Regions from separate parts of the Bacillus sp. CGMCC 1.16607 genome, predicted to be linked through region 2. Evidence: a T-box and tRNA genes for the amino acid it is inferred to sense, from the RefSeq annotation. Region 2 holds a T-box; the other holds one or more tRNA genes.

Region 1 (8,098 bases), on a different contig from region 2:
CCATATAACCTTGCCGGTGTAGCTCAATTGGTAGAGCAACTGACTTGTAATCAGTAGGTTGGGGGTTCAAGTCCTCTCGCCGGCACCAGTTTTACTAGTACGAGCCATTAGCTCAGTTGGTAGAGCATCTGACTTTTAATCAGAGGGTCGAAGGTTCGAGTCCTTCATGGCTCACCATTTAATTTAATCATGCGGGTGTGGCGGAATTGGCAGACGCACCAGACTTAGGATCTGGCGCCGCAAGGCGTGGGGGTTCGACTCCCTTCACCCGCACCATTCACTTTAATAGACGCGGAAGTAGTTCAGTGGTAGAACACCACCTTGCCAAGGTGGGGGTCGCGGGTTCGAATCCCGTCTTCCGCTCCAAAAAGTGCCGGGGTGGCGGAACTGGCAGACGCACAGGACTTAAAATCCTGCGGTAGGTGACTACCGTACCGGTTCGATTCCGGTCCTCGGCACCATTTATAAAATGCGCCCGTAGCTCAATTGGATAGAGTGTCTGACTACGGATCAGAAGGTTATGGGTTCGACTCCTTTCGGGCGCGCCATATAGAACGGGAAGTAGCTCAGCTTGGTAGAGCACTTGGTTTGGGACCAAGGGGTCGCAGGTTCGAATCCTGTCTTCCCGACCATTCTAAACTAACTAATATTGGGGTCTTAGCTCAGCTGGGAGAGCGCCTGCCTTGCACGCAGGAGGTCAGGGGTTCGATCCCCCTAGACTCCACCAATTAAATTTAAAATTATGGCGGTGTAGCTCAGCTGGCTAGAGCGTACGGTTCATACCCGTAAGGTCGGGGGTTCGATCCCCTCCGCCGCTACCATAATTTTGGACTTTTAGCTTAAAAGGCTGAACATTTATTGGACCTTTAGCTCAGCTGGTTAGAGCAGACGGCTCATAACCGTCCGGTCGTAGGTTCGAGTCCTACAAGGTCCACCATTTAATATTTTTTTCGCGGAGGAATACCCAAGTCCGGCTGAAGGGATCGGTCTTGAAAACCGACAGGCGGGTTAAACCGCGCGGGGGTTCGAATCCCTCTTCCTCCGCCATATTTATTTAAAAATGGCTTAATATTATCGCGGGGTGGAGCAGTCTGGTAGCTCGTCGGGCTCATAACCCGAAGGTCGCAGGTTCAAATCCTGCCTCCGCAATAATCCATCTAATGGTTCCGTGGTGTAGCGGTTAACATGCCTGCCTGTCACGCAGGAGATCGCGGGTTCGATTCCCGTCGGGACCGCCATTATATGTGGCTCAGTAGCTCAGTCGGTAGAGCAAAGGACTGAAAATCCTTGTGTCGGCGGTTCGATTCCGTCCTGAGCCACCATTTTAGTAATGCGGGTGTAGTTTAGTGGTAAAACCTCAGCCTTCCAAGCTGATGTTGTGAGTTCGATTCTCATCACCCGCTCCATATTGGGCCTATAGCTCAGCTGGTTAGAGCGCACGCCTGATAAGCGTGAGGTCGATGGTTCGAGTCCATTTAGGCCCACCATATTTATTCATTAACATTTACTATTCCGCAGTAGCTCAGTGGTAGAGCATTCGGCTGTTAACCGAACGGTCGTAGGTTCGAGTCCTACCTGCGGAGCCATTATGGGGAAGTACTCAAGAGGCTGAAGAGGCGCCCCTGCTAAGGGTGTAGGTCGGGTAACCGGCGCGAGGGTTCAAATCCCTCCTTCTCCGCCATAACATTTTGGCCCATTGGTCAAGCGGTTAAGACACCGCCCTTTCACGGCGGTAACACGGGTTCGAATCCCGTATGGGTCATCTATTAAAGAGCTATCGATATTGTATCGTAGCTCTTTTTTATATTATAGGAAAAGTAGATTGCTATTTACTTTTTTCCTATAATATAAAGAATAATTATATTAACAATAAAAAGGGTTGACCAAAATAGGTCAACCCTTTTTATTTGTTTTCATACAATCTGCTTCCTTTGGCTTTCTATTCAATCATACTTCTCCTTGCTAGGTGCTAGCTTGTTTCCTGGATTATTTAGGTCAAATTCAGAACTAACTCCTGTGGAGGGACCACGAAACATATCCCCTGTAGCTAATATTTTCCCATCTGGTGCATCGAATAAAGGTGCAGGAATATCTCCTCCAGCTTGTTTTAATAAAAATTCTTCTTCTTTATTTGCCAATGTAACTCCACCTTTTTTAATTTTTTAGTTACTATTATTGTTTTATTTTGTCTAAATTCCTTTAATATATGTCGGATCAGATTGAATTTGCTCATTTATTCTCGCAAATACGTCTTTCTCCTCACTTATTGTCTGAAAGTATTACAAGGATTTCTAATGTTAAACAAGAATAATACAAGAAAGCTAGTGAATACGATTCTAAAAATCAATACTAAATGCCTCTAACATTTCTTCTCTTATAAAGTGATTCAATCTATCTAAAGGTATCTTGGCAACTAAATTAAAGGATGGGGAAAAAATGGTCGTGAATACGTTATATCCAACCGACTTTCAAATGCATTTGTTTCATGAGGGAAATTTATTTCAAGGTTATCAGTTATTTGGTTCGCATGTGTTAATGAAAGAAAATCAGATTGTCACTAGATTTTGTGTATGGGCTCCAAATGCCCAAATTATCAGACTTGTCGGTGATTTTAATAATTGGAATGGAACCGAACACTCCTTTCATAGAGTTAATAAAGAGGGCATTTGGATGCTAATTGTTCCAGAAAATTTAGAAGGCTGTTTATATAAATACGAAGTGATTTATTCAACGGGTGAACGGTGTTTAAAAGCAGATCCATTTGCATTTTATTCTGAAATAAGACCAAATACTGCTTCTATTGTTTATTGTCTTGATGGATATCAATGGATGGATTCAAAGTGGCAGCAAAAAAGGGAAAAAGATCTTAGTTTATCGAAGCCAGTGGTCATTTATGAACTCCATCTCGGTTCATGGAAAAAGCATAATAACGGGCAATTTTTGTCATATAAAGAATTGGTTCGTGAATTAATTCCCTATGTGTTACAGCATGGTTTTACTCACATTGAATTATTGCCTCTTGTCGAGCACCCGCTCGATGATTCTTGGGGATACCAAGGGACAGGTTATTTTTCACCTACTAGCCGTTATGGTGAACCCCATGATCTCATGTATTTTATTGATCAATGCCATCAAAATGGTATTGGAGTCATTCTCGATTGGGTTCCTGGTCATTTTTGTAAGGATGGTCATGGATTGTATCAATTTGACGGAACACATCTTTATAGCTATGAATATGGTCCGGATCGGGAAAATGATGTTTGGGGTACGGCAAATTTTGATTTAGGGAAACCTGAGGTTAATAGTTTCCTCATTTCTAATGTGCTTTTTTGGATGGAGTATTTTCACATCGATGGTTTTCGTTTAGATGCTGTTGCAAATATTATTTATTGGCCAAATGCATATGAAAAAAAGCCAAATCCATTTGGAATTGCCTTTTTGAAAAAACTAAATCAAGTAGTGAAAGATTTTGATCCTAGCGTAATGATGATTGCGGAGGATTCAACGGATTGGCCTCAAGTAACAGCCCCGACTAAATATGAAGGTTTAGGCTTTCAATATAAGTGGAATATGGGTTGGATGAATGACATCTTAGAGTATATGGTGACTCCAGCAAATAGGAGAAGCGGGGTCCATCAAAAGATTACCTTTTCATTAGTTTACGCTTTTACGGAGAATTTTGTCTTACCATTTTCCCACGATGAGGTTGTTCATGGAAAAAGGTCAATTCTAAATAAAATGCCGGGAGACTATTGGCAAAAGTTTGCCCAGGTTAGATTATTACTTGGTTATATGTTCGCTCATCCTGGAAAGAAACTTTTGTTTATGGGATTTGAGCTTGGACAATTTGATGAATGGAAGGATAAAGAACAGCTAGATTGGCAATTAATTGAATTTGACATGCACCGAAAATTGAATGCATATGTTAAAGAATTAATAAGGATTTATAAACGCTCTAAGCCCTTTTATGAGTTGGATTATTTACAAGCAGGATTTGAATGGATTGATGTTCATAATTGTGGGCAATCGATTTTTTCTTTTATAAGAAGAGGCAAGGAAGAAGAAGATTTTCTGATCATTGTGTGTAATTTTACAGAAAAAAATTATTCGAATTATAAAGTTGGAGTGCCAGGTGAGTTAAAATATCGGGAATTATTCAATAGTGATCAATTGGATTATGGTGGTAGCGGTCATATTAATAGAAAAATTTTAATGGCTAATAATGAGGAATTTCACGGCCAGCCTTATCATATCAAAATGAATATTGCTCCGTTTGGTATATCCATTTTGCGACCTGTGAAATCAAGAAAGGAGAGAAAAGGTAGTGGGAAAGAAAAAATGCGTAGCTATGCTTCTGGCAGGGGGAAAAGGGAGTAGATTAAATTCTCTCACGACGACAATCGCGAAACCAGCTGTTCCATTTGGAGGAAAATACCGGATTATCGATTTTACATTAAGTAATTGTACGAACTCAGGAATTGATACAGTGGGTGTGTTAACCCAGTATCAACCACTTCTATTAAATTCATATATCGGAATCGGAAGTGCATGGGATTTGGACCGAATGGATGGCGGGGTCACTGTACTTCCTCCATATAGTGAATCTTCTGATGTGAAATGGTATACCGGAACGGCTAGTGCAATCTATCAAAATATGAATTATCTTCAACAATATGAGCCAGAGTATGTACTAATCTTATCGGGGGATCACATCTATAAAATGAATTATGAATTCATGCTCGACTATCATATGGAGAAAGGAGCAGATGTAACCATTTCGGTTATTGAAGTTCCTTGGAATGAGGCTAATCGGTTTGGCATTATGAATACAGATGATGAGATGAGAATTACTGAATTTGAAGAGAAGCCAGCTGTACCGAAAAACAATCTTGCTTCAATGGGAATATATATATTTAGTTGGAATGTTTTGAAGGAATATTTAGCGAAGGATGATGAGAATCCCACCTCAAGTCATGACTTTGGAAAAGATGTAATTCCTTTATTACTTAAAGATCAAAAGAAAATGCTCGCCTATCCATTTAAAGGCTATTGGAAGGATGTTGGGACAGTTAAAAGCCTATGGGAAGCGAATATGGATTTATTAAATAATAGCTGTGATTTAGATTTATTTGATTACACTTGGCGTATTTATTCTGTTAATCCAAATCAACCACCACAATTTATTGCTCCCTGCGCAGAAGTACTAGATTCTCTAATAAATGAGGGTTGCCTAATTGAAGGGGATGTTGAAAGGTCAGTACTTTTCCAAGGTGTTAAAGTTGAAAAAGGAGCGGTTGTTCGCGAATCCGTCGTTATGTCGGATGCAGTGATTGGGAAAAACGCTTATATAGAAAAAGCGATTGTTCCTGCTGGAATCCAAATACCAGAAGGCGCTATTATTTATGGAAATGAAGTGGATGGAGAGATTTTGTTAGTAACAGAAGATTTATTAAAAAAAATAATCTGAGATATATAGAATGATCATGATATAGGGTGGGGAAGCGCAGATGAATAGACAATTACTAGGAGTTATCGATGCGACGGCTTTTCATGAAGGTTTAGAGGATTTAATGATTCACCGCTCACTAGCAGCAGTTCCTTTTGCAGGGAGATACAGATTGATTGATTTTGTATTATCCAGCATGGTGAATTCGGGGATTCGAAGTGTGGCTATTTTTCCAAAATTTCAATACCGTTCGCTAATGGATCATTTAGGATCAGGGAAGAATTGGGATTTAAATCGAAAACGAGATGGGCTTTTCTTTTTCCCTTCCCCTAATATTGAAGGCAATAGTCAAGGATTTGGCTGTTTTCAACATTTTGCCGCAAATATCGATTACTTTAATCGAAGCATACAGGAATATACGATTATTTCCAACTGCTATACGATTTCAAATATAGATTATAGGGATGTATTGAAAAAGCATATTGAATCAGACTGTGACATTACAGAAATAACGAGAGAAGGTAGATCCATTGGAATGTTCATGCTTAAAACCTCGTTATTAGTAGATTTGATCAATCATCGTAATGAAACAGGATATACAACAATGCGAGATATTGCTTTAGATATAAACCACTCATATAAGATTTGTCGATTTGAGTATGATGGCTATGCGGTTATGATTGATTCCATACAAAAGTATTTTTCCACTAGTTTGAATATGCTTGATCCAACTATTTGGAAACAAGTATTTTTAAAAAATCGTCCTATTTTCACAAAGGTAAAAGATGAACCGCCGACAAGATATTTTAAAGGGTCTGTTGTTCAAAATGCAATGATTGCGAATGGTTGTCAAATTGAAGGCGAATTGGAAAATAGTATTATTGCGCGCGGGGTCAAAATAGGAAAAGGGTCTAAGATTACTAACTGCATTATTTTACAAAAATGTCAAATTGGTGAGAATTGTATATTAGAGTCGGTCATTTTAGATAAAGATGTAAGAGTAGAAGATGGAACAGTGATGATCGGGACTGCGAATAAACCTCGAGTCATTCGAAAAGGCACTGTTCAAGGAGCGTTGATTAAATCGTGAAGGTGTTATTTACCGTTTCGGAATGTGTTCCGTTTATTAAGTCTGGGGGTCTTGCAGATGTTGCTGGTTCTTTGCCAAAAGAGCTTGTGAGTCTAGGTACAGACGTAAGGGTGATACTTCCTAAATACGGAAGGATTGCAGGAACTTATCGTAATCAGATGAAAAAAGTAAAAGAGTTTACCGTTCCGCTTGGTTGGAGAACTCAATATTGTGGCATCGAAGAACTAGTTCATGATGGTGTGACTTATTACTTTATTGATAATGAATATTATTTTAAACGTGATGGGTTATACGGCTATTATGATGATGGAGAACGTTTTTCATTTTTTTGTAAAGCTGTCTTAGAAAGCTGTGAGCATTTAGATTTTTTTCCAGATGTGATTCATTGTCATGATTGGCATACAGCGATGATTCCGTTTTTATTAAGAGTTCAATATTATCAGAAGGAACGCTATGGTTTTATCCGAACGGTGTTTACGATTCATAATCTGCAATTTCAAGGGATCTTTCCAAAGAGTGTTTTAACGGATTTATTAGGTGTCGCAGAAAGGTATTTCCAACCTGATCAGCTAGAGTTTTTTGGGAATGCAAATTTTATGAAAGGTGGAATTGTAGCGGCTGATAAGATAACGACCGTCAGTCCTACCTACCGTTCGGAGATCCAGTCATCTTTCTTTGGCGAAAAGCTTGAAGGCCTGTTAAAGCTAAGAGAGGAAGATCTGATTGGGATATTAAATGGAATTGATGAAGATTTTTATAATCCTATGAAAGATGATTACTTAACATACAAATTTGGAATAAAAGATTTAAAAAATAAACAGAAAAACAAAAAGGAAATTCAAAAGTACTTCCAGTTGCCAATAAAGAAAGAAACTCCTTTAATGGTGATGATTACGAGATTAACGAAACAAAAAGGACTCGATTTAGTTTCCTGTGTTTTAGAGGAGATGCTACAAGAGGATATTCAATTGGTTGTCTTAGGTACTGGGGATTGGGAGTTCGAACAATTTTTCCAAAGTAAAGCGAAAGAATATCCGGAAAAATTAAATGCACATATTGGTTTTGATGAAGGATTAGCCCATAGACTTTATGCTGGAGCAGATTTGTTTCTAATGCCTTCTCTTTTTGAACCTTGTGGTCTTGGGCAACTGATTGCTATGAAATATGGAGTGATTCCCATTGTTCGTGAGACAGGTGGCTTAAATGATACGGTTCATTCCTACAATGAAATGAGTGGAGAGGGGAATGGATTTTCATTTCAAAATTTTAATGCACATGACATGCTTTTCACGATTAGAAGAGCGATTCATTTTTATCATGATAAGCAGGTGTGGCGGAAAATTGTTCAAGCGGCAATGTCGAAGGATTATAGCTGGGCACAATCGGCATTTAAATACAATCAGCTATATGCGGAGCTTGTGACAAGGAGTGAAAGCCATGTTTTCTAATAAGGAGCTATTTAAAAGTGAGTTTGTTAACCGAGTTGAAAGAATGTCGGGAAAGAGCTTTGCGGAAACCACAGAACGTGACCAGTATCAAGCATTAGGAAATATGATTCGTGA
Region 2 (8,098 bases):
ATAAGGTTTATGAAGCTCCATTTCAGTAAATGATTCATTCGCATGTTTCATTAAATCAGTTAGACTTTTAGGTGAAAATTCTGTTTGACAGGAGGAACATACCCAAACGTTCAACGGAGTACCCCAATAACGATTTCGGCTAATATTCCAGTCGACAAGTCCTTCGAGGAAATTTCCGAAGCGGCCATTTTTAATGTGATCGGGATACCAGTTCACCTGTTGATTTTTTGCAATAAAATCTTCCTTTAATGCTGTCGTTTTAATGAACCAGCTTTCTGTCGCATAATAAAGTAAAGGTGTATCACATCTCCAGCAATGAGGGTAGGAATGTTCGTACTTTTCCTTATGAAAAAGCAGGCCTTTTTCATGAAGTAATTTGACGATATCCACATCACTCTCTTTAACGAATTGCCCAGCAAGAGGTGTGACCAACTCCATATACCGCCCTCTTTCATCCACGACATTTATGAAGGAAAGTTCGTTTTCTTGGACGAGTCGATAATCATCTTCCCCGTAAGCGGGAGCAATATGGACAATCCCTGTTCCACTTTCTTCTGTCACAAATGTAGCTTCGACGATGAGATGTCCTTTTTTAACCTCAGCAAATTGGAAAGGCGGTTCATACGAGAGACCGACTAAAGATTTACCTTTAACGGTCTCTAAAATGACACCGTGTTGACCGATAACTTGATCGACTCTAGAGGCAGCTACAATATAGGTTTCATTTTCAACTTGGACTTTTGCATAATCAATTTCACTCCCTACCGCAAGTGCCACATTTGTCGGAAGTGTCCAAGGTGTTGTTGTCCAACCCAATACAAACTCATTGTCTTTATTCTTCAACTTAAATTTTACAGTCGCACTAAGGTCTTTTACATTTTTGTACCCTTGAGCAACTTCGTGCGAGCTTAAAGAAGTTTGGCAGCTTGGGCAATAAGGTGAGACGCGATGCCCTTTATACAACCAGCCTTTCTCGTGAATGGTGCCAAGTATATGCCAAACCGATTCAATGTACTCATTGCTCATCGTCATATACGGGTTATCCATATCCACCCAGTATCCTAAATCCCTTGTAAATTCCCGCCACTGCTTTTCATAGGAAAAGACGCTTTCCTTACATTTTTCAATAAACGCTTCCACCCCATATTCTTCAATCGCTTGCTTACCAGAGATGCCAAGAGCTTTCTCAACCCCTAATTCAACAGGTAATCCATGAGTGTCCCAGCCAGCTTTTCGGATGACCTGTTTTCCTTTCATGGTTTGATATCTGGCGATGATATCCTTGATCGTTCTACCGAGAGCATGCCCAACGTGAGGAAGACCATTGGCGGTTGGCGGTCCTTCGTAAAACACGAAAGTCTCGCTGTTCTCTCGGTTCTGAACTGATTTTTGAAAAATTCCTTCCGTTTCCCAGTATTGAAGTAGCCTTTGTTCTCTCATTGTGTTTGTTTCCTTTTCCACGGTAAACCCTCCTTTTAATTAGAAAAGCGTAAGCGCCTTGATCAGCCCCGACAAGCAAATGCTTCGCCACCCGGAAAGTCGTTCTTTGACTTTTTGGGTGGCGAACATTTGACCTCGAGGGGCTAGGCGCTGGAGCTGGACAATTTAAAAAGTCCCAAAAAGTTGTACTTTCTTACTTGAAAATAAAAAACACCCGTCCCTATAAAAAGGGACGAGTGTATTACCCGCGTTACCACCCAAATTCTGCTACAACATGCAGCAGCGCTCTGTCAACGTACCATCATACGCGTTCCTTGTAACGGTGGACATCCGTCAAGACTTACTCAAAATTCAGCCTTGCATCTCAGAGATGATGATTCTGTTTGGCTTTCCCCGCTGGCTTCCACCATACCCAGCTCGCTGTAGAGTATTATACAAACATACTTATTCTCTTCATAGATTTACTTTTGGAATATTTTGTTTATAATAACATGCTCTAAATGACAAATCAAGATTACTTTTCTTTTATTCCTTCTAAATAATTTATAGCTTCTGATAAAGTAGCCACCGGCACTATTTTCATAGAAGACTCATATTTTTCTGCGAAGCTTTTAGCATCCTTTTCATTAGAATCAATGGGGTTTATATCCTTTGGTGCGAAGAAGATGTCCACACCTTCTTGATTAGCAGCAGTTAATTTATGTGTAATTCCACCGATTTGACCGACATTTCCGTTATGATCAATTGCTCCAGTTCCCGCAATTTTATAACCTTTCGTCAAGTCATTTGGGGTTAATTGATTATATATCTCTAATGAGAACATGAGTCCAGCAGATGGTCCCCCGATGTCATCACTATTAATTTTTACGTCTTTAGAAATGGAGGCTGTGAAATCTTCTTCGGGTTGTATGCCTAGTCCTAATTTTTGTGAGGAAGGGTCAAGCTGAATGACTTCTACCTTCTTATTGATCTCTTTTCCATTACGTAAAATTGTTAATTCTACATAATCATTGACGTTTTTATTGTCACTTATATACTGAGTGAATGCAGCAACTTCATTGACCGTTTGGCCATCCACCTTTGTGATTGTATCTCCTACTTTAAGAATTCCCTTGGCTTTTGATTTTGGTTGTACGTACATTACAAATATTCCGTGATATTGGATTGGAACCTCGATACCGGCTTTAGAGAAAGCTGAAACTAAAGCATTTTGTTTGGAATCTTTCATCATAAATTCAAGTCGATCTGAGTATTCTTTTTCTGATAAATCTCCTTGTACTTCTTCAACCTTTTTAATCTCAGTATGTGGGGCAAGTAATCCATAAACTAAATAATAAATATTGCTTGCTTTGGAAGTTAATACGGTTGTTAAGTTAAAGCTGCCTTTTTCATTTTCATATCCGTTTTGAACTTGGACTTTAGAGGATAATTCTTCAATCGGTCCAGGTTGATAGAGATAATAAGGTGTTGGAATAAAAGCGGTGGTGATGAGAATAAGTACCGAAATAAGTATGATTTTTAACCTTTTTTTCATTTGTAAAAATCTCCTAGTAAAATATTAAATGGCTATAGATAGTTTTCATTTCGACAAATACTTACAAAAATCCTTTTGACCTAAAACAAAATAAAAAGACGAACAGCGCTATTGCACTGTTCGCCACACTCATACAATTACATCTTGCCCAGTATTTATTTCTGCTCTGTCTTTTTTATTTGTCAAAATTAAAATAGCCGGAAGGAAAATTCCTCTAATTAAAAATGTATCGAGCAGTATCCCAAGTGCCATGGTAAACCCGAATAAAAACAGTTCTTGTAATGGTTGGGTCATCAATACGGTAAATGTGGCTGCAAGAATGAGACCTGCTGATGAGATGACTCCTCCAGTTAAAGCAACCCCTTTTCCAACTGCTTCTTTCCATGGAAGCTTTGTGGCTTCCTCTTTTATTCTCGATACGAGCATGATATTGTAATCAATTCCTAACGCAACCATGAACACGAATGTATACACAGGCAAGCGATAGCTAATCGCCTCATAACCCATAAGATGTTTGAATATCCACCAGCCGAAACCTAATGTTGCAAAATATGATAGAAGAATCGTCGACATCATCAATATAGGTAAAAGAACGGATCTTGTTTGGAACCAAAGCATAATCGTAAGTAACACGGTTACAACTGAGAATAAGACAATCATATCACGTTGATTCATTTCGTTTACGTCTAGCTGACTTGCGGATTGACCTGAGAAGTGAAGCTGATAGTCATTTGTTGAAAGGCCACTTCTTTTTATTAGCTGCTCAGCTGAATCACGTAAATGCTTCACTGTTTCCAGCGATTTCACTTCATATGGATTACTATTCAGAATCACTTGGAGACGCACGGCATTTCCCGATTCTGCCAAGAAGTTTCTTGGTAGCAGCGAAATGTCTTTCATCATTTTCTCTGTTATCAGTGGAGTTACAGAATTAACCCCTTCTTGTACTTCCAATTCTTTTTCTAGTGACGTTATTTTTTGGAAAAATTCCTCATTTACAGTTATTTTTTTATCGGTATGAAGGATGATCGTTACAGGTGCTAACTGGCCAGCAGGATAATGGTCTTCAAGTAATTCAAACCCGACACGTGAAGGCATATCATCTGGGAATGATTTTAATAAGTTAAAAGAATATTTCATTGAAGTAAAATTGAATGCACCAATTAATAAGCCAATAAGTAAAATGCCTGCTAATATGGCCGGACGTTTCATCACTTGCACACTTACTTTGGACCAAATCGTTTCTTTCTGCTTTTTCTCTTTTTCCTGCTTCGGAACATATGGCCAAAACGCTTTTCGGCCCATTAGTGCAAAAATACTTGGGATGAGTGTTAATCCTGCAAGTAAAATAACGACAACGGCAATTGAAAAAACAGGAGCAAAATGATTGTAAGGCTCAAATAGAGTCACAAACAACGTCAGCATGGCTAACAGTACGGTACCGCCACTAAAAAGGATCGGTTCAGATAAGTGATGCATGGCTTCACTCATCGCCTCATACTTCGAAGCGTATTTTTTTAACTCTTCACGATATCGTGAAAAAATAAATAAACTGTAGTCAGTCAATACGGCAAATAGTAGGACAAGCATGATGGAAACAGCAGAGCTATCGACGGTAAACCAGTCATTTTCTCCAGCTAAGCCTAAGATTCGATCAACTACTCCATACACAATTCCAGCGATTATTAATGGAGTAATCGCAAGTAGTGGAGATCGATAAATGGCAATAAGGATAATAAAGATTAACCCGACTGTTGCAAGCATGAGCACAACATCAGCACTTTTAAATAAAGAAATGGTATCGGCTGAAATCCCCGCGGGGCCAGTAATTTCAAAATGTAATTGATCCATGTGGAGGGCTTTCACTTTCGTTCTGATTTTATCCAATGTTTTAAGAGCTAAGTCGGAATCCAAATTAGGTTCTAAAAGTAAATTAATTAAAAGTGTCGAATCATCTTCAGAAAACATTTGCTTTTGTACAGGTGTAGGTAGTTCATGAAAAGGTAGTGCGCTAATGATGTGTTCAGGCTTTTTATTTGAAGAGAGCCACTTACTCAATTCATTTATTTTCTCTAAGTCTTTATTCGTTATTTTGGTGTTACGATGGAAAACAAGCAGTGCCGGTAATCCTTCTGTTGAGGGAAATTGTTCTTTCAAAACTTGATTGGCTATTTCAGATGGCGTGTTTCCTTTCACACTGCCTTCTTTACTATTTTGTTCATATACTTTTGCGGATGGAGCAAGTGCACTCAAAAGGATCACAGCCGCAATCCAGACCATAATGACGATTTTGGCTCCTTTTGAACTGCTTGCGAATTTGACTATTTTTTGAAAAGGCTTAAGCATCATATCCACTCCTTATCGTTCTTTGAAATAAGAAAGCATTCCTGTTTTCACTTCGAAAATTGTCCAGCTCCAGCGCCTAGCGACTAGTGTACTGTCCCTCTCCTCCTTACGATAAGTCAACATCGAATCGCTATCGCTCTTCGTGTTTCCTTTATCTCATACGGAGCGAGCCAGTCCATACCTCGCTAAACAGGCGCTTCCGCTTTTCTTATTTCATTATAGGAAGCGAATATGAACGGACGATGAATGTCATATTTCATTTTTTGAAGGAAAGTATTTACAAGTTTGTTATTATATATTATCTTATATATGAACATATATTCATATATAAGAAGGTGCAATAATTATGATATTTGATGTAGTTGTCATTGGTGGAGGTCAGGCAGGGCTGTCGATGGGCTATTTTTTAAAGAAGTCGCACATGAAATTTATCATTCTAGATAATCAAAAACGCATAGGTGACAGTTGGAGAAAGAGGTACGATTCCTTAGTGTTATTTACACCACGTTCTCACAGTTCGTTACCAGGGTTACCATTAGAAGGGGCACAAAATGTGTTTCCAACAAAGGACGAAATGGCCGATTACTTAGAAAGATATGCCCGAACATTTGATTTGCCTATTCAATGTGAAGTGGAGGTCGAAAAAGTATATAAAGAGGGGGGGATATTCTATATTCAAACGGGTCAATCAGTCATTCAAGCGAAAAGAGTAATCATCGCCACAGGGCCTTTTCAAACCCCGAGAATCCCAACATTTTCAAAAAAATTGCCCCAAGAAATCGTGCAATTGCATTCCTCACAATATAAAAATTCATCACAGTTGAAAGAGGGCTCAGTTTTGGTCGTTGGAGGGGGAAATTCGGGTACACAAATTGCAGTTGAATTGTCAAAGACCCATGATACCTTTCTTTCCGTAGGGCAAAAGATCCGCTTTCTTCCATTATCCTTAGCTGGGAAAAGCATCTTTTGGTGGTTTGAAAAAATAGGGATACTTAAAGCAAATCGCCATTCAACTATTGGGAAAAGGTTTAAAAAACTAGGAGATCCGATCTTTGGTTACGAACTAAAGGAAAAAATAAAAAATCAAAGCGTCAAGCTAAAAGGGAGATCAACAACCATTCACACTGATGAGGTGGTTTTTGAAGATGGTTCAAAAATGAAGGTAGAGAATATCATTTGGGCTACTGGGTTTGTCAGTGAGTACCCATGGTTACATATACCGAATGTGATGACTTCTAGTGGGCAGGTAAGGCATGAGCGCGGGATAACGGAGATTAATGGGTTGTACTTCCTCGGTTTACCATGGCAATACCGCAGAGGTTCTGCTCTAATTCTAGGTGTAGGGGACGATGCAGAATATTTAATGGAACATATAAATCATTGAATGGACGTATCGAATTTTTGTAAAGAAACATGTTATAATGGAAATGGTTGCCATTAGTTGTGGCATCCCATTTTTTTTATTTTTTGGGAGGGGTTATCATGTCTTTTATTATTATATTCTGGGATTTGGTAAATGTTTGTAAGGGAGTGATTACATACTATGAACCATAATCTTAAAACAAGTGATCACTCTGATTTGAATTTCTATTATCAGCAAATCGACTATATTGAAAAAAATAAACAAGAGCTGGTCTTGCAATGGCAAGATCATTCGTTGCCACAGGCGAAATTGGACCGATTTTTCGATTTGTATTTGCTTCATTTAAATGAGTATGTCACCTCTTGCCTTAATCAAGAAGTACCGAAGATGGATAAAGTCTTCATTGGAAGTTCCATCTCTGTTAAGTATTTAGATGACGATGAGGAAGAGCACTATACCATTTGTTTTCCTGAAGAAATCGATCCTGATTACGGAAAAATATCGATCTTTTCACCAATTGGAAGACAATTATTATTGAAGAACCTAGATGAAGAGATTTCTTTGGAGATACCTACTGGGACACTTAGAATTAAGATCGTGGATATTAAGCATTTTCCACAGTAATTTGTGACTACAAAACGAAATGGGAAAACCAGTTGTCAAAATTGGCAACTGGTTTAAATACCTTGGTATACAAAGCGAACTCTAAAACTTCTTTTTCACGCTTTCGATGACCGTTTTCCAAACCTCAGGGTCTGAAGTGATTTTCTCTCTAAACTGACGGTACATGTTTTGTTGTTTTTCTTGGAAATCAGGAGAGTCTGTAGCTGGTAAATCACTTCTTAATAATGTAACAATCTCTTCTACCTCAGGAGCTCTTGGTCCCCATACCATGGATTCCTTCCCCTCTTGGTCGATGAAAATGAAAATGGGAATGGATCTTGATTTGCCGTTTGTTAAATATTGATCCATTAATTCTAAGTTCTCATCCCGGATAAGAAAATGTAACTCCATTTGGCTTTCCTCAGCCATTCTTTGAAGAACAGGTACATTTAATGCAGCGTCCCCACACCAATCAGCTGTAAGTACAATTCCTCTCCAGTTTTTGTTCGCAACTTCTTTGAAGAATGTACGATCTTCATCCGAAAAAGTAAGTTGTTCATATACTCGGTTTAATTCCTGCTGATTAACCTTCATACTGCTACGATATTCTTCAAATGTCATTCCTTTGTCAAACCAGTCATTCAAATTCATAATCTTTCTCCCCTTCATAATGGTCTCTATCATTAAAGTACTGGTATTTTACATTCCTATGCAACTTTTATGCTTTTATTGGTGTTTCTATTTTTTTAGACAAAAAGTAATTTCAATATGTATTAACAAGTACATATGTCTTAATGAGTTAAATGCAAAAA

The links. The T-box of region 2 lies ahead of ileS (isoleucine--tRNA ligase). A T-box ahead of a tRNA ligase gene usually reads a tRNA of that ligase, here a tRNA-Ile.
Region 1: it encodes a tRNA-Ile, which carries the amino acid that the T-box ahead of ileS (isoleucine--tRNA ligase) is inferred to sense. The anticodon was not compared.

The regions. Positions count from the first base shown of each region.
Region 1 covers NZ_JBHUJX010000025.1:980,113-988,210, reverse strand. Annotated here, with positions in the region: tRNA gene ACFSO7_RS21575 (tRNA-Val) at 1-3, shown strand, start outside; tRNA gene ACFSO7_RS21570 (tRNA-Thr) at 13-88, shown strand; tRNA gene ACFSO7_RS21565 (tRNA-Lys) at 102-177, shown strand; tRNA gene ACFSO7_RS21560 (tRNA-Leu) at 192-276, shown strand; tRNA gene ACFSO7_RS21555 (tRNA-Gly) at 292-366, shown strand; tRNA gene ACFSO7_RS21550 (tRNA-Leu) at 373-461, shown strand; tRNA gene ACFSO7_RS21545 (tRNA-Arg) at 472-548, shown strand; tRNA gene ACFSO7_RS21540 (tRNA-Pro) at 556-632, shown strand; tRNA gene ACFSO7_RS21535 (tRNA-Ala) at 652-727, shown strand; tRNA gene ACFSO7_RS21530 (tRNA-Met) at 745-821, shown strand; tRNA gene ACFSO7_RS21525 (tRNA-Ile) at 861-937, shown strand; tRNA gene ACFSO7_RS21520 (tRNA-Ser) at 955-1,047, shown strand; tRNA gene ACFSO7_RS21515 (tRNA-Met) at 1,076-1,149, shown strand; tRNA gene ACFSO7_RS21510 (tRNA-Asp) at 1,163-1,238, shown strand; tRNA gene ACFSO7_RS21505 (tRNA-Phe) at 1,247-1,322, shown strand; tRNA gene ACFSO7_RS21500 (tRNA-Gly) at 1,333-1,406, shown strand; tRNA gene ACFSO7_RS21495 (tRNA-Ile) at 1,411-1,487, shown strand; tRNA gene ACFSO7_RS21490 (tRNA-Asn) at 1,512-1,586, shown strand; tRNA gene ACFSO7_RS21485 (tRNA-Ser) at 1,591-1,681, shown strand; tRNA gene ACFSO7_RS21480 (tRNA-Glu) at 1,691-1,762, shown strand; gene ACFSO7_RS21475 (hypothetical protein) at 1,944-2,138, opposite strand; gene glgB (1,4-alpha-glucan branching enzyme) at 2,437-4,377, shown strand; gene ACFSO7_RS21465 (glucose-1-phosphate adenylyltransferase) at 4,325-5,467, shown strand; gene ACFSO7_RS21460 (GlgC family sugar phosphate nucleotidyltransferase) at 5,508-6,536, shown strand; gene glgA (glycogen synthase GlgA) at 6,533-7,984, shown strand; gene ACFSO7_RS21450 (glycogen/starch/alpha-glucan phosphorylase) at 7,974-8,098, shown strand, end outside.
Region 2 covers NZ_JBHUJX010000003.1:16,036-24,133, reverse strand. Annotated here, with positions in the region: gene ileS (isoleucine--tRNA ligase) at 1-1,440, opposite strand, end outside; T-box leader at 1,666-1,906, opposite strand; gene ACFSO7_RS00335 (SepM family pheromone-processing serine protease) at 1,955-2,974, opposite strand; gene ACFSO7_RS00330 (MMPL family transporter) at 3,104-5,320, opposite strand; gene ACFSO7_RS00325 (flavin-containing monooxygenase) at 5,667-6,704, shown strand; gene ACFSO7_RS00320 (GreA/GreB family elongation factor) at 6,864-7,307, shown strand; gene ACFSO7_RS00315 (thioredoxin family protein) at 7,389-7,937, opposite strand.